DNA from 4 places in the Bacillus sp. mrc49 genome. Region 1 is predicted to be linked to each of the others. Evidence: riboswitches for the same ligand, from Rfam matches in the RefSeq annotation. Region 1 holds a riboswitch; each other region holds the start of a gene.
What was found. A riboswitch is a leader RNA that binds a small molecule or an ion and turns the genes downstream of it on or off. The one in region 1 is predicted to bind S-adenosylmethionine.
Positions count from the first base shown of each region.

Region 2: linked by a shared signal. The riboswitch ahead of CVN76_RS19985 (5-methyltetrahydropteroyltriglutamate--homocysteine S-methyltransferase) and the one ahead of CVN76_RS24355 (methionine ABC transporter ATP-binding protein) in region 1 are both predicted to bind S-adenosylmethionine.
Region 3: linked by a shared signal. The riboswitch ahead of CVN76_RS18005 (Na+/H+ antiporter NhaC family protein) and the one ahead of CVN76_RS24355 (methionine ABC transporter ATP-binding protein) in region 1 are both predicted to bind S-adenosylmethionine.
Region 4: linked by a shared signal. The riboswitch ahead of CVN76_RS25065 (sugar ABC transporter substrate-binding protein) and the one ahead of CVN76_RS24355 (methionine ABC transporter ATP-binding protein) in region 1 are both predicted to bind S-adenosylmethionine.

Region 1 is NZ_PHNG01000779.1:32,085-36,484, reverse strand. Features, by position in the region: gene CVN76_RS24365 (amidohydrolase family protein) at 1-647, shown strand, start outside; gene CVN76_RS24360 (GNAT family N-acetyltransferase) at 988-1,584, shown strand; SAM riboswitch class I at 1,716-1,827, shown strand; gene CVN76_RS24355 (methionine ABC transporter ATP-binding protein) at 1,985-3,007, shown strand; gene CVN76_RS24350 (methionine ABC transporter permease) at 3,021-3,671, shown strand; gene CVN76_RS24345 (MetQ/NlpA family ABC transporter substrate-binding protein) at 3,693-4,400, shown strand, end outside.
Region 2 is NZ_PHNG01000712.1:2,381-6,780, forward strand. Features, by position in the region: gene CVN76_RS19970 (MIP/aquaporin family protein) at 1-418, opposite strand, end outside; gene CVN76_RS19975 (glycerol-3-phosphate responsive antiterminator) at 650-1,192, opposite strand; gene CVN76_RS19980 (hypothetical protein) at 1,324-1,845, opposite strand; SAM riboswitch class I at 1,948-2,049, shown strand; gene CVN76_RS19985 (5-methyltetrahydropteroyltriglutamate--homocysteine S-methyltransferase) at 2,243-3,346, shown strand; gene CVN76_RS19990 (PadR family transcriptional regulator) at 3,401-3,943, opposite strand; gene CVN76_RS19995 (YhgE/Pip domain-containing protein) at 3,983-4,400, opposite strand, start outside.
Region 3 is NZ_PHNG01000709.1:187,964-192,363, reverse strand. Features, by position in the region: gene hutG (formimidoylglutamase) at 1-464, shown strand, start outside; gene CVN76_RS31120 (hypothetical protein) at 659-814, shown strand; gene CVN76_RS18010 (SOS response-associated peptidase) at 876-1,550, shown strand; SAM riboswitch class I at 1,844-1,950, shown strand; gene CVN76_RS18005 (Na+/H+ antiporter NhaC family protein) at 2,081-3,397, shown strand; gene CVN76_RS18000 (YozQ family protein) at 3,602-3,802, shown strand.
Region 4 is NZ_PHNG01000788.1:31,799-36,198, reverse strand. Features, by position in the region: gene CVN76_RS25070 (sugar ABC transporter ATP-binding protein) at 1-385, opposite strand, end outside; gene CVN76_RS25065 (sugar ABC transporter substrate-binding protein) at 445-1,557, opposite strand; SAM riboswitch class I at 1,673-1,778, opposite strand; gene CVN76_RS25060 (GTPase domain-containing protein) at 1,876-4,400, opposite strand, start outside.

The DNA of each region.
Region 1 (4,400 bases):
ACTTTGAAATCCTCGACATCGAAAAGCGGTACGGATCCCGTCCTGTCGAACACCTTCGCCGTCTAGGACTGTTCGACCAGCCGACCGTGATGGCCCATGGTGTCGTTCTCAATGATGAAGAACGGTCGATATTAAAACAGCATGACGTCCGTGTTGCCCACAATCCAATCAGTAACCTAAAGCTCGGATCGGGGATTGCCGATGTTGTCAGCCTCCTGGATGCAGGCATTAAAGTGGGCGTGGCAACAGATGGCGTAGCTTCCAATAACAACTTCGATATGTTCGAGGAAATGAGGACGGCCGCTTTGCTGCAAAAAGGCATCTACAAGGACGCCACTAAATTTCCAGCCCAAACCGCACTGGCCATGGCCACCAGAATGGGCGCCGAAGCAATCGGCATGAGTCACACCGGATCACTCGAAGCAGGTAAAAAAGCAGACTTCATCACGATCTACCCTCACGACAAAGAACATCTGCAGCCGCTGAGCGAAGCTTACTCACACTTGCTCTATGCCGCACGAGGAAACGATGTCAGTGATGTATACATCGATGGCAAAATGGTCGTCAAAGACCGCGTCTCCCTCACCATCGACGAAGAAAAAGTAATTGCCGAAGCCAATCGCCTGCAAGGAACCCTTTCCAGGTAAAAAAAAGAAGCTGCGACTTGCAGCTTCTTTTTTTTATGGATGGAATGATGCAAAGGCGAATCGGACGAATTAATCGAGGTGTAGGACGAAATATTCGTATGTAGGCCGGAAAAAACGGGGTTTGGGTCGAAAAATTCGAATGTGGGACGAATTAAATGGGGTTTGGGACGAAATATTCGATTGACCGCAATAGTAGCCAGCTAATGTTAAACGATGAACTGGTTAAAAAATCTTTGCTAGTTTCGACAATTTAATTCATTTTATTATGGAATATGTTGTTAATGTGTAGTATACATGATTTTTACAGCATGCTTCATGTACATGTAAAGTGATGAAGGGAATGGAAAATGAAGCTTATTCTTTTAAAGAAGATTTGCAGCAGTTGGAGAAAAGTGTCCTCTTATTAAAACAAAAGAGTGCAAGAATGTGTCATGAAATTATCCCAACAAAACGAAAGCGGGTGATGAAGTTGATATTTAGAACCATAGATATCGATAAAGATAAGGATTTGATCGTTGCATTCAGGAAGGATTCGTATGTTGTAAGTTTTGGGTCTGAAGAGGGCTTTGGAGATGAGCGATCCTATTTGAATAGAATTAAAGAAAGGGTGCGCCAATTTCCGGATGGACAGGTGATCATTGAACGGGACCAGGAGCCGATCGGACAGATGGAGCTTCAGATTCGGGAGTATGAAGGCACTGAGATTGGCTATGTGAATCTGTTTTATCTTATTCCCGAATACCGGAGTAAGGGGCTTGGCAAGGACTTGGTCGGCTATGCAGAAACCTTTTTCAGGAGGTTCGGGGTATCCGAATATCAGTTAAGGGTGTCTCCGGATAATCAACGCGCGGTTCGTTTATATACGAAGTCAGGAATGGTGAAGCTAAGGGAAGAAAACGAAAAATATCTTGTATGGAGAATGAGGAAATCTTTATAATAAATTATATTGATATAATAAAAAAATAATAAATAAACTATCCTGTCAAAATTTTTCGAATGATGAAAATGGTGGTTGACTTTAGCGGGATTTGAAGATATAGTGAAGGACATAATTAAATATAACGTTATTTCTTATCAAGAGATGTGGAGGGACTTGGCCCTATGATACCTCGGCAGCGGGTTTTTACTTTTGTAAAAATACTGTGCTAATTCCAACGGACGAAAGTTTGAAAGATAAGAAGGAGCTTTTCTTAGATAATTAAATTAAGAGTTTACTCTTTTTTATTTCTAAAAGAGGCCTCTTCTGTCTGATGACGGAGGAGGCCTCTTTTGTTTATTCATGCAAAGCTCTTCTCTGATAATGAAATCGAAAAAACGAACAACTGGGGGGAGACAGGATGATTGAGTTTCAACATGTTAAAAAGGTTTACGAAACGAAGAAGCAGACCGTCGAAGCATTGAAAGGCATCGATTTGACAGTCGAAAAGGGGGATATATTCGGTGTAGTCGGTTATAGCGGGGCCGGGAAAAGTACGTTGATCAGGCTAGTCAACCTGCTGGAACATCCTTCAGAAGGTAGGGTAATCGTCGGCGGAAAGGAGCTCACTTCTTTGAGCCCGAAGGAATTACGGGCAGAAAAGAAGAAAATCGGGATGATCTTTCAGCATTTCAACTTACTAAACTCGAAGACCGTTTTTGATAATATTGCTGTGCCGCTGGTTTTATCGGGCACGCCAAGTAAAGAGATCAAAGAGCGGGTAAGCGAGCTGCTTGAGTTCGTCGGCTTATCGAGTAAAGCAAAGAGCTATCCGGAACAATTATCCGGCGGTCAAAAGCAGCGGATCGGGATTGCACGGGCATTGGCCACCAACCCATCGATCCTTTTATGTGATGAAGCGACATCCGCATTGGATCCGCAAACAACGAGTGCCGTGCTGCAGCTCTTGAAGAAAATTAATAAAGAATACAATATCACCATTCTGCTCATCACCCATGAAATGTCCGTGATCAGGGAAATTTGCAATAAGGTGGCAGTGATGGAGGGCGGCTTCGTGGTTGAACAAGGCTCAGTGTTCGAGGTGTTTGCCAAGCCCAAGACCGATATCGCCAAAAACTTCGTGAGAACGGTGATCCATGATGAGATTCCGCAAAGTTTCTTAAAAAGTATAGGGGCGCACATTCCGATTATTTGGAAAATTAATTTTATTGGGACTACTTCCGGTACCCCGCTGCTTTCTACGATCTCGAAGAAATATGATGTTCACTTAAGTGTTTTATCAGCCAATATTTCTGAAATTCAAGAAACGCCGTTTGGGAATTTGATCATCGAAGTGACGGGTGACAAGCAAGAGGTAGCCAAGGCTTATCAATATATTAAAGATGAGGGGATACTCGTCCAGGAGGTGCAGGTAAATGGGTAATACACTTTGGGGAATGGAAATAACGGCAGAGCAGCTGTCGACCGCTTTCGGCGACACTCTTTATATGGTAGCCCTCTCGTTGATTTTTTCAGGATTGATCGGGCTTCCGCTTGGCGTCTTGCTCGTCATAACAAGGAAGGGTCACATCATGGATAATAAATGGATCTTTAATGTATTGAATCCAATCATAAATATTGTGCGATCGGTTCCTTTCATCATCTTGCTTGTCGCAATCATTCCTTTTACTAGATGGATCGTAGGCACTGGAATCGGTTCGAATGCAGCGATTGTTCCGCTTGTTTTTTACGCCGCTCCTTATATTGCCCGGCTCGTCGAGAACTCCCTGTTGGAGGTGGACAAAGGAATCATCGAGGCAGCCCAGGCAATGGGGGCAACAACATGGCAGATCATCCATCGCTTTTTGATTCCTGAGGGACTTAGTTCGCTGATCCTAACCTTCACAACAGCGACAATCGGGCTTGTCGGAGCTACTGCGATGGCAGGGGCCGTTGGTGCTGGCGGGGTCGGAGATCTAGCTTTGGCTTACGGTTATCAAAGATTCGATACGATGACGATGGTCGTCACGGTAGCAGTTCTCGTGATCATCGTTCAATTACTGCAATCCACCGGGAACTTCGTTTCCAGAAAAATCAGAAGAAGATAAATATATCAGGAGGTAGGAGACATGAAGAAAATTTTAGTAACGATCATGGTATTGGCATTTGCGCTCGTGACGGCAGCTTGCGGAAACGAGAAGGGGGCATCAGGCAGTTCAGATGATGTGAAAACCGTGAAAGTCGGAGTCAACAGCGGGGATACGAGAACGTGGGAGTACATTGTCGAATTAGCCAAAAAGAAGAACCTGAATATCGAGCTGGTCACGTTTAATGATTATATCCAACCAAACCTTGCCTTGAGCGAGGGCGAAATCGATGCGAATTCATTCCAAACGGTCGCCTATTTCGATGAATTCATTCAAGATCAAAATTTGAAATTGGAGGCCATCGGGTCTACCGTCATTGCGCCAATGGGCCTTTATTCGAAAAAACATAAAAGTATAAAAGATATTCCAGATGGTGCCACTATTGCCGTTCCGAATGAAGCAACGAATTGGGGCCGCGGCTTACTCCTTTTACAGGAAGCGGGCTTGATTACATTGAAAGATGAATTCAATGGGTCGGGATCAGCGAATATCATTAAGGATAATCCGAAAAACTTGAAAATCAAACCTGTTGCTGCCGGAAGTACGCCACGTCTGCTGGATGATGCGGATGCTTCGACCATCAATAGTAACTTTGCCGTTGAAGCTGGACTTAACTTAAAAGATTCATTATTCCATGAAAGTAAAACGGCGAAACCGTATATCAATATCATTGCCGTCAAAAAGGGAGAC
Region 2 (4,400 bases), on a different contig from region 1:
CGATCATTTCACTTAATAGATTGGAAAATGTATGAGGGATGGCAGGCGCCGTGGCAAACACACCAAGCTTCGCACCTGGATCCTCAGTAGCCTTCCAGTGTGGCAAATAATGAAAGAATACGAGAGCTGCCCCCAAGATCGCTCCAATCAGTTGAGCAGCGATATAAACCGGCACATCCCTCCATGGGAATTCTCCAATGATGGCGAATCCGATTGTAACGGCCGGATTCAAGTGGGCACCGCTTATCGAGCCCACTGCAAAAACGCCCATCGTAACCGCCAGTCCCCAAGCAATCGTAATAACGATCCATCCCGCGTCTTTAGCATAAGAGCCCTTCAAACTTGAACCTGCCCCGATACCTGCACCGAATAATATCAAAATCATCGTGCCTACCAATTCTCCCCAAAATGGTGTCATGAATAAAACCTCTCCCCTAATTAATTGTAAATCTTTGACAACAAATAAAAGGAGATTCACAGCAGAACCATCCTCATAAAAAATATGAATGGCTCTGTTGTGAATCTCCTAGTCTCCGTCACATATATTAACTTGTAATTTACAATATACTAGGTTATGAAAACGCTGTCAAACACTTTGTGAAAAATCAATCTATTATTTTTGCATTTTTTTCTTTCAAGCCCGAATGGTTCAGACGATATCCCATAACTCGGTTTTGGAAGTGGTAATGGCCGATGCGCCTGCCTCTAGGGCGTTCAAGACTTCATCCGAAGTCCGGATAAGACCTCCTGCAAAAATAGGTGTTTGTAACCGCTCCTTCACTTCTTTTATCATCCAGGGCATGGCTCCCGGCAAAACCTCAATGTAATCTGGCTTGGTTTTCTGCACCAGCTTGTAGCTTTTCTCCAGCGCATGTGTGTCTATTAAAAAAATTCGCTGGATGGCAATGACACCCTTTTGCTTCGCTTTCAGAATAACGCTTGTTTTGGTGGAAATCAGCCCAAAGGGATTATATTCCTGACAAATGAATTCCGCCGCGTATTCATCACTTCTTATGCCATGGATCAAATCGACATGGTAAATCATTTTCTTATTATGCTGCTTTGCCATCATACTGACATTTTTCAATTGAGAGATATGAAGATCAAGAAATACCCCTATTTCATACGGGCTATCCAGGAATCTTTCGAAATCTTTCATGCTTGCCGAGGCAGGCAAAATCTTCTGATCCATTCATTTCCCCCCCCTTATCTTCCGGAAAAAAATCCAAACTTTTAGGAACTTAGTATATTTTAAAGAACTTGATTTATCAAACACATTTTTCTACCCCCGATAAATGACGCGCGCGAAAATGTATATACCCGTCATAAGGAAAGGTTCATTTTCAATCCTCCATCGACCAGCTCACAAGATTGGATCGTGCCTATCGGGATTTTCCTGACGATGTTCCAGGCATTCATATTCATTTTGATCCTTCTATTATCATATTCAAATATGGGCGGTCTGTTAAAAAGCTTTTGATTTATGAAATCCCTATCTATTGGCTTCAACTCGATCAATTCGAATGTTATCGTTCTTTTTTCCGTATGGACCGGCTTTAATGCCATTCGGAATGATACCTTTTTCTTGAACATCATTTTCTTCACTTCGGTCGTTCCCCAAAGGACCATATGCTCTGGCGTAATCTCGACATGGATATCACGCTCATATAATCGCGTTTTTATCATTCTCTCCAGCATGGCTGCCGTTAGCGTGATCGGCAATCCCTTCCCAAAAATAGTCGATGCATCGAATGCACTCATCCTGCTCCCATCCCTTCCAACTATACCTATTACCTCATATGGAACATCGTTTATAGCATATGTTAGGTCGGATTTCCTGTTCATTGCTTCAGGCCTCCCAATAATCGGTATATTCTAAATGTTTCGGTTTCAGACCTTGACCTTTGGAACAACTCCCTGTATAGTCGTAAGTAATTTAATAGACAACTCTTATCAAGAGAGGTGGAGGGACTGGCCCTTTGATACCTCAGCAACAGACTTTCGATGTACTGTGCTAATTCCAGAAGTGTAATAGCTTGAAGATAAGAAGAGTACATGACCTTGTTGCCTACCCCTCTTCTTATCTTTAAGAAGAGGTTTTTTATTTTGGCCGTTTTCGCATATTTTGTTGCTATTCACCAAGTCATGCGGTGTGGTTGATTGCCTTTTCAACGCTCGTATTAAAAACAACAATCCTTACGAAACGTGCCTTTATTTTATACAGGGAAAGAAGGAATGCAACATGTCAATCACTTTAACAAAGGCCCCATTCAGGGCGGATCACGTCGGAAGTTTATTAAGGCCGGATCGTATCCATCAGGCCAGAAAGCAATTTAAGGAAGGCGCCCTCTCTGCTGAGAGACTCCGCGAGGTTGAAACCGAAGAAATTAAACGGATCGTCGATAAGCAAATCGAAGTCGGCTTGGAGGTCGTGACCGACGGGGAATTCAGACGCACATGGTGGCACTTCGACTTCCTTGAGCATTTAAATGGCATCGAGGGGTACGTGACTGAAAAAGGACTCACATTCGATGGTGTCGAAACCGAGCGATACAACGTTCGCAATATCGGGAAGGTTTCATTCAACCCTAAGCACCCCTTCCTTAACGATTTTATCGAATTGAACAAAATCGTCGGCGGTCGTGCCGTCGCCAAACAAACGATTCCCAGCCCCAATCAATTATTTGCTGCCGGGGTTCATAATGAAGACATCTACCCTGATATTGAGGATTATGCAAATGATATCATCCAAACGTACCAGGATGCTTTAAAAGCCTTTTATGAGGCAGGTGTGCGTTACCTTCAACTGGATGATGTATACATTGCCAGACTTTCAGCTCCTGATTTCCAGTTCAAGGATGGAAAATATACGCGCGAACAATTAATCGATTTGGCTTTGCGTGTCATCAATGGATCATTGGAAGGCAAACCAGACGATTTGATCATCACGACACATCTATGCCGCGGAAACTACCAGTCGACCTGGGCATTCGAAGGCAGCTATGCCCGCATAGCCCCGACATTATTGGCAAAAGAAAAAGTGGATGGTTTCTTCCTCGAATATGACGATAATCGCTCTGGCGATTTCAAGCCATTGGAACACATCCCTACTGGCGGGGCGAAGGTCGTACTTGGAGTCGTCACGTCCAAAAATGGGGAAATCGAAGACAAGGAAGCCATCAAGGCCCGCATTAAAGAAGCCGCTCAGTTCGTTCCGCTCGAGCAATTATGCTTAAGCCCGCAATGCGGATTCGCTTCCACCCATCATGGCAACAAGCTTACGGAAGAACAACAATGGGAAAAACTGAAATTCGTCGTTGATGTAGCAAAAGAAGTGTGGGGATGATTCATCCCAAAAGGCCATTCCCCTTATTGGGAAATGGCCTTTTCGGTGCATCTGCTATTGGGGGGCATTTTCTTTTATACGTGAAACAAGCTCCTCGAGCCATTCGGCTGTATGCTGTGCCCGGCTGTATGAATGCTCCTTAATGAATTTATATCCCAAATATTGATCAGAATCCTCATCAACCGGCTGGTCAAAACTTAAATATGTTTCCCATGCCAATCGATGCTCATCAATTTTGCGCTCTAAGATCGCAATTACTTTTTCGCTATCCACATGCTTGATATTCGTCAGTGCAATATACATATCCGTGATTTGGGAGGCTTTTTCGAACGTTTGATAAATCCGTTTTACCAATTCTCCCCTTCCCTTTTCCGTAATTTGATAGACATGTTTATCTGGCCGATTCTCTTCCTTTATCGTTTCGACCGGCTCGATAAACCGATTGGCAGCCAGCTTGTCAAAATGGTAATACAATTTACTTTCGGTAATTCCGGTAAATTTATCAATTGGAATCGGTTCGGATAATCGCTTTTTCAACATATATGGATAGCTTTTTTCTTCAGCTAAAATACCCAGGATATAAATTTGGATAGACACGGTTAAAACTCCCTTCAATCGTCACCTATCTTTATTTTATCAAACTAAAGCCTTCATTTCAGCTGCAAGGCGATCCGCCTCTTCCGTCTTTAGCGGTAATTCCTTATGGCGCACTGCCACGATCATGATATTGATGAGCAACGCAGATGCCCCCACCATCAACATCATTACGTGTGCATGTAACGGATCTCCGCCACCATACATGATCGCGAAGTCTGCTTGTATTGAATAATACATGGGTGAAATATAGCTTAGCCACTGATATGGTGCATACATCATTTCCCGTGTGATTGCAGCCCCATTGGCAATGGTTTGCATAAGCAGGATTGGCATATTCAAGATCATGCCCCCTTCACCGACCAACAGGATGAAGATGGATGTAAATTGCCAGCATGCATAATAGCCAAGTGCATGATGTCCCCATAATGTAAAGAATGTTTCAAGTCCATGTCCTTGT
Region 3 (4,400 bases), on a different contig from region 1:
ATGAAAAAGAAAGTTCATCAGGAACGATGTTTAAACAAATCTTGGATAAGGATCAAAATTGCCGTTATTTATGTGTGGGAATTCAAAAGCAGGGCAATACAAAGGCCTTATTCAAAACGGCCGAAAAAAATAAAGTCGAATACATATTGGAAGAAGAATTGTCTTTGAATGATATGGAAGATACGAAACATCGGATCAACGAATTTGTCAAGGAAAACGACTTCATCATCCTCACGTTATGCACGGACGTCATCGATTCAGCTTATGCCCCTGGCGTAAGTGCACCATCGCCATTTGGGCTCGATCCGAAATTGGTACGTAGCCTGCTGCGGCATGTCGTAGCAAATGAAAAGATCCTTTCCTTTGATATCTCGGAAGTGAATCCAAGTTTGGACGAAAACAATAAAACCGTTACATTGGCGGCACACTTAGTCAATGAGGTTTTGCTGCATGTTATTTCATGAGCCAGTATCGCATCTCCTCCCTATTATCGATATCATCATATTTTAAAGTATGAATGGAATGAAGTAAGGACGAAACTGTCGTGTGATTCACGGCAGTCTTTTTGCTTAGGCGGGAGGAAGCGAGTGTTACATGGTGATACTAGGATGCTTATGGTTTATAATAGCTACCATCCAGGCATATGAGGGGGGATTTTATGAATGAATATCGTGTAACGGTCAAAAATGGCAGTACGATGATTTTGTCAGAAATCATCGTAGCTGAAGATGAAAGGGAAGTGCTGGGCACGCTGTTGATTACCAGTGAATTATTTAATCAACCATTCACGGACATCAGGATTTTAGAACGCTGATTTGTACCTGTCGGATTTTTTTGTTAAACTGTAATAAATTTACAGGACAGCAGGCGATAGTATGTGCGGACGGTTCACTCTTTTTACAAGTATGGAAGAAATAATGGAACGCTTCGATATTCAAGGGTCATTCGATGAAGATTATCAATTCAGTTATAATATAGCCCCTTCCCAATCCGTGCTATCCGTCATAAATGATGGGACCAGGAATCGACTTGGATACCTTCGTTGGGGACTCATTCCTTTCTGGGCTAAAGATGAAAAAGTGGGCTATAAAATGATCAATGCCAGGGCGGAAACCATTGCAGAGAAGGCAAGCTTCAAGAATGCTTATAAGAAGAAACGGTGCTTGATCATCGCTGATTCCTTTTATGAGTGGAAGAAGACACCGGAACGAAAAATACCGATGCGAATCAAACTGAAGGATGACGCTCCATTCGGTATGGCCGGTCTGTTTGAAACGTGGAAATCTCTAGATGGCACGAGCATCCATTCATGCTCGGTCATCACCACTGCCCCCAATGAGCTGATGACGGGCATCCATGATCGCATGCCCGTCATCCTTAAACGTGGAGATGAAAAAGCTTGGCTTGACCTTTCCATTCATGATACGGGATATCTTCAACAATACTTAAAGCCCTTCGATTCGGAGCAAATGGAAGCATTTGAGGTATCGACTGATGTGAATTCGCCTCAAAACAACTCGCCAAGTCTCATCCAACAAATGTGCCGATAGGTTGTTGAGATTTCTTTAACCAAGAGTGAACTGCCCCAAAGATGTTAGACACAAAACTAACAGGTACGGGGTGCTTTTTATGGATACATGCTAGTTTGACCTTTTCATTTCACTTAGTAGGCCCTCTTCTACCAAAAGGCCGTCCGGGACCTCCGGCGTCTTTATTACCATTTTAAGAATCGAAGTCGAATACTTTCAACTAATCCTTGCGAAAACATACAAAATACTGTACTCTTATATTTGCTTTTCGATGCGGCATTCGATGTCGTTGATATCATAATATACTATAAATCTTCTTATCAAGAGAGGCGGAGGGACTGGCCCGCAGATGTCTCGGCAGCAGACTTTTCAGGAGTGCTGTGCCAAATCCAGCAGGTTCATTTCGCCTGAAAGATAAGGAGGGTGTTTTTTATAAAATAAAAGACCTCTTCTTGTGGGTATTGGAAGAGGTCTTTTATATTTATTGGATTTAGATATAACAAGATGAAGCTAAAGTGCTTTGGTAAATAAATATACAAAAGGAGTTCATCATGAGTACACACAACAAAGGAAATCCGTGGGCACTGATCCCATTTGTCGTTTTTTTGATATTATTTATAGGCTCAGGAATCATTACAAAAGATTTTTATTCATTTCCAGTGTTAGTGGCGATTTCCATTGCATCGGCAGTGGCATTGTCCATGAATCGTAAAGAGTCTTTGAATCAAAAGGTTGACATTTTTTGTAAGGGATCTGGGGACTCCAATATTATGTTAATGGTTATCATTTTCCTCTTGGCCGGCGCTTTTTCAGAAGTGGCGAATGGCATGGGGGCAGTTGAATCAACGGTCAACCTTGCCTTAGCCATCTTTCCGCAAAATCTATTAATCGTTGGCATTTTCATTATCGCTTGCTTTATTTCTTTGTCCATGGGGACAAGCATGGGAACGATCGTAGCACTTGCACCGATAGGAGTAGGAATTAGTGAGCAAACGGATATAGCACTTGCGCTTTCTATGGCTGCGGTTATCGGTGGGGCCATGTTTGGCGATAACTTATCATTCATTTCCGATACGACGATTGCGTCAGTGCGGACGCAGGGGACGAAAATGAAGGATAAGTTTAAAGTGAATTTTTTCATCGTCCTGCCTGCGGCCATCATCACATGTGTCATTCTGGGAATATTAACGGTAGGTGAGCAAGCGGCCATTACGCAACATTCCTATAATTGGGTGAAAATTCTTCCGTATCTGTGTGTACTGATCACGGCATTGGCAGGTGTCAACGTGTTCCTTGTCTTATCCTTCGGCATTGTGTTTGCCGGTATTATCGGTTTAGCGGATGGAAGTTATAAGTTGCTGGATGTGATCCAAAAAACGGGAGATGGAATGGCTGGCATGTATGAAATCTCGTTTCTGGCGATTTTGATTGCCGGTATGGTAGCGGTCATCCAACATAATGGCGGCATCGATTATTTACTTCATGTCGTCACCCAAAAAAGCAAATCAAAAAAAGGAGCTGAATTCAGCATTGCCGGACTAGTTGGCTTAACAAACCTATCAACGGCAAATAATACGATTTCGATCATCATTGCCGGACCGTTAGCGAAAAACATTGCAGGAAGGTATGGAATCGATCTTCGTAAATCAGCGAGCCTGCTTGACATTTTTGCCTGTTGTGTCCAAGGATTGATTCCTTATGGTGCACAGTTGCTTGTTGCAGCTGGAGTGGCAAAAATTTCACCAATAAGCATCCTGCCATATTCATATTACCCGATACTAATTGGAATTTGTGGAGTCATAGCCATCTTGATTGGTTATCCACGATTTCAGAAAGAAGATACCGTTGTAAAGAAACAGGTATCTTAATCATGGAAAACATCCTGAGTTGATCAGGGTGTTTTTTTTGATCTGTCCGTACCTGTTTAATCCAAAGCGAGAGATAGTTCTCGCAATTTGCCCTGCTTTTTTTAAATAATTGTATAATGCAATGTTTTTTGCATAAAATACCCTTGTCTTTATGAACGACAATCAAGCAATGATGGGACAAGTTGAAAAATAGGAGTGAAAACAATGGATAACCAAAAATCAAAAGAGAAATCTTCAAATATTGCTGGAAAAGTGTATGATGTCAGTGATTACAAGCGTGATGACACGTTATCATCAGGTCTTGCCACCACCCACGAACAAGTTTCGGATGTGTATAACGCTGGCGGGATAACATCTGCCGATCGAAATGAAAAGGACAGTGAGAACGAAGAAAAAGAACGGTAAATCGAGTCCCTGCTTGTTGAAATTTCCCAACAAGCAGGGGCTTTGTTTTATTAAAGGATTTTAACGCAAACCTTCATCATGATAGACGATCCCAAAGCGATGTACCTTCTTCAGTCATGATATGACTAATCAAGTTCAGCTATTTCGATGCACATAATAAAAAGGAGGCGGCTATTCAGTCTCCAACACTGCAAATCTTCCCCAAATAACTTTCATTCGTACAGACAATATATCAGCTGTACACTTGCCGAAAAAACTGGTCAAAAATACAGCCAATTCATTTGTTTTGGATAATGCTTTAAGGATAGACAGACTACTAGAGATGGACGGAATCGTATGACGATGTTCCCAATGGTGAAAACGACGTCGTTTATCATCGTTGTGCTCCTATTCCAAACAATGTGAACGTCTATAGGCAAATGAATGGGTGATGCGCAATGAATTATTCTGATATATACTGGAAATAATAGATGGTCATTATCACTATAATGTAAAAAAAAGGCGAGACAGGCATTTATTGTTTAGGCTCTGAAAAGGTTCATATAAATAAGTTCCTGACTGAAGCTGTCTTGCCACTGGCGTATGATCATTGAAGACA
Region 4 (4,400 bases), on a different contig from region 1:
TCTGTGTGGCCGTGCTGTGCAGATCTTTCCATTTGACCAGCTGTTTCTTGCCCATGTTTTGGACCATTTCATTCAGCATTACATTTTCACCGACGGTTAAGTATGGGATGAGTGCCGTATCCACTTCCTGATACACGATTTGAATGCCATGTTCCTGCGCTTCCTTTGGCGAACGGATTTCCCGCTTCATCCCATCGAGATAAATGTCACCTGAATAATGAACATGTGCCCCTGATAAAACTTTCATCAACGTGGATTTCCCTGCCCCGTTTGCACCGACCAATGCATGGGCGGTTCCTGACCGTACCGAAAAATCAACGTCATTAAGCGCCTTGACCCCAGGAAATTCAATCGAAATGCCTTTCATTTCAAGTTGTGTGGCCATGTCCATTCCCCCTACCTGAACAGACACTCCCCTTCATAGGAAAGAGAGTGCCTCTTTTTTTACTTTTTATAGTGATCTTTCAAGACTTTCATCCAATCTTCTTCAAATTCGCTGGATTCACCCCATCCATCGACAATTCCAGATAGGTTCGTCATGTTTACCGCTTCTTTTGAAGCCTGGATTTGCTTTTGTGAAATGAGCGAAGCCTCTAAATCATATGTTTGCGGCGTATCCTCGCCCGCTAATTTTTTTGCCAATATCCTCATATTCACAGCCCCGATCAACTTTGGATCGACTGCTGCCGTGTAGGACCATGAGCTATCAGCAGAGTGCATTTCCTGAAGATCTGCATTGGATACGTCAATTCCGTATATCTTCACCTCATCACGGCCAGCTTCTTTTATCGCCCTGGCTGCTCCGATAGCAAACGCATCCCATGTTGCGAAAATGGCATCCAATTTACCTTTAGGATATTTATTCAGCATTGCGGCTACTGCATTCTGTGTCTGAACCGAAGTATCGGCAGATGCCACCCCGAACCTTTCGACTTCTTTTATACCAGGATTTTCTTTTAATTTTTCCTGATAGACGGCATTTCTTCTCACCATTGGGGGAAAACCATCCACCCACAGATAGGCGATTGCCGCTTTACCTTTCTGTTCTTCTATCAACTTATCAAAAGCAAGTGTTGCCAGCGCTTCATCATCCTGTGAAGTTAATGTAACACCGTCTATCTTGGATAAATCGCTTATGGAGTCGAAGGTGACAACGCTTTTTCCTGCATCAACCAGTTTTTGAACATCATTGACTGTTGCTGCATCATCCCCATGGGAAATGATATAGCCGTCATAATCCTGCTGCAAAGCCTGGGCTATGGCATCATGGAATTTGGCCGTATCACCATTTGCTGTATATGTATCCACTTGGAACCCCAGATCTTCCCCTTCTTCCTTCGCTCCAGCCAAATATTGGGCCGTATGATCATCTCCGCCTATTTTACGGATGACTTTGATTTTGGCTCCTTCCCCCTCGGCAAATCTTTCTGGAACATTTTCAAATGAAACTTTTTCTTCTCGCTTCGGTTCCGTTGAACTCTGTCCTGAAGAGCAACCCGTTAAAAGCAAAGCAGAAGCGATAGCTGTAATGATTGCAGCGTTAATAGACTTTCTCATCCTGTTTCCCCCATTTTCTTCAATTATTCTTATCTGTTAAGTTGGTGTAAATCCTAAAATAAAAACCTCTCTAGTAATAGAGAGGTTTAATCGGCTGTTTTGCAGACTTGTCCCTCTCTTATCTGTCAAAACATTTCTGTTTTGCAGGATTTAGCACCAATTCCTAATGGAACGGTTGCTGGGCATCTTAGGGCCAGTCCCTCCGCCACTCTTGATAAGAGAATATATTGTGTTACGTTTTTCGTAATTACCACTTTATAGGGATATAGTCGTAAAGTCAATAGATTTTTGAATATTTGAAATGTTCGTCATGACTATTTATTTTCTTTGCAGTTGGGCTAGACGCTTTTTCTCGATTTTTTCCAGTCTCTCCAGCTGGCGCAATTTGACTTCGAACAGAGTGATAGGGTCACGGTAAACTTCCGGGTTTTCCTTCATATGCTCCAAGGCGGCCTGGTAGTCTTTAATTTCCGTCTGCGTTTGTTCTATCGTTTTTTGCAGTAAGGCAAATGAGCTGCGATAGAAAAGTGAGATGTCCCGATCCAAGGATTTTTCAAACAATCCGAATTGGGTCAGGAAGCGATCCGTTATCATCTCCGCTACATCCTGGTAATCTTCGCCTTCCAAGTATTTCTTATAACGATTGTACATATTGGCTTTATTTTGCGGAATCGCCCCAAATAGTTTTCCTGCTCCTTTGAGCAGCAGCTGCGATGGCGTCCTGCGCAATAAGATATTGACGTTTTCGATCCGGATGCTGCTTGTCATCCGGTCCGCATCACGGCGCCAGTCATCCAATACCCTGAAGTCCCCGGCAAGCATGATCCGTTCTTCCTTGTATAGTTCATTGAATCCTGAACTCATCTCATCCATAAACTGCTGGCTTTGTGAGAATTCCATTTGGGAGCTGGCAATCCAGTCTTGCAGCGAACGGTAATATTGCGGCATGATTTTATCGGAAATGAAAGCTTGGATCCGATCATTCATTTCCTGATTCAACTCGATATGGACCTGACTGAAATCACTGCTTTCCGTTAACGATTTAGAGCAATCCCTCAGTAATTCGGGGATGTTGGAAGAAAGCTGATTTTTCACTTCATCTTTAATCAAACGGTACGCCCTTATGATATTTTCACTTTTTTCTTTTTCCAAATCTGCCAGCTGGTTGACAGCGCCATTCAGCTTGACCTCCATCTGTTCATTCCAAGAGATGGAATGCTCACATTTCCGCTCGTTGGCGGCCCGTTTTTCTAACAAATAAGATAAAGTTTTGCGAATGAACGCAAGGATTTTTTCAGATCTTCTCTCCATCCAATTGCCATCTTGATAATTTGATTGAAGGAAAGCCGAAAGGTCCTTCAGCTGCTGCTTGCTATCATAAAGCTTGGAGAAGGCGAAAACTTTCGCATTCGGGAAATATGCATTCACTTTATCCCAAGTTTCGTCTTCCATCCGTACTGCCACTTGATCGCTGTAAATCGTATCCATCTTATTCAACAAGAAGTGTATCGGCAGCTTCGGAGCCAGCTTTTGAATCTCCAATAACAGATCCCGTTCGCTTCCGGTGAAAGGAGCCCGTGCGTCAAGGACGAACAATAGGCCATCACTGCCATGCAAATAGCCTTGGAAATCAGATTCGACGCTTTTTTCCCCATTGAATCCAGGGGTATCCAACAGCCTCAGGCGATTATTCTTCAGGTAGTCACTAATAAGCGTAACATCGACAATAGTCCCCCGCTGACGGCGCGTTTCATCCAATTCCGTTAATTCCATCACAGCCTTGCGCTCTGTGTCCGTGATTTCGAGGATTTCCAAATCATCTCCATCTTTAACACTGACCAGGGACGAATGATCTTCGGCAGCAATGCTCTCGCCGACAATCGACTGAATGAAGGAAGTCTTGCCATTGCCTGCACTCCCAACTAGCAACAGATTGAAATTGGCGGTATCTTTAAGCCCCTCGACCATCCACTTCAGCTTGTTGCCGACCCTTAAATCATTCTCTTCAGCCCACTGGATAATGGAATTGAAGAGTTTTTCACCAGCTTCTAGCCCGCCTCCCAATTTAGGGGACTTCGCCAACAGACTTTCTGCATCCTGAATGACCAGTGCATTGATCGTATCAGGGAATATTTCATTCCAGGACAACGCAGAGGCTGCTGCAAATAACGAGAGCTCCCCATCTGCAATTTTCAGCCAGTTTTCCAGGAGCCTTGGCACGACAGGACTCAGCTCCTTGATCAAATGAGTTCCTTCCAGCAGACTTGCATAGGCATCCCGGTAAAGGACGGTAAGCTCTTCCCAGACGTCTCCTTGATTTAATTCAATCATCTCTATCAAGTTATTGATCACTTTGAGCCATTCGAAATACGAATCGGTATATTTATAATTTTTCCAAAGGGCAACCGTCATTTTTTCGAAACGATTCTGGTCGAGCGCATATAGCGAACCTAAGACATTTGAAAAATAATCCGGAGCCATCGATTGAGCGACTCCCTGCTGGATATATGTTTTCAGCACATCGAACCAGCTCATTGATTCCGTACGGATACTTTCGTCCGACGCTAGGACCACTGCGCTGTTCCAATCCTTTTGTTCTTCAAAAAAGGCGCGTGCAATTTCCGTGACATTCGGGTAATCCGGTTGAAACTCAACGGCTTCCTTCACGACTTTGGACGCCAGGTCATTTCTTGATTCCACTATGTAAAGGGAAAACAATTGCAAAAGAACCTCCGTTTTCAACACCGCTTCATCGGTAACCACGGATTTATAGATATCTTCTGCCGTTGAATACATTTCCAGTTCAAAATAGGCGTCAGCGATATTTTTCTTCGCCCACGATC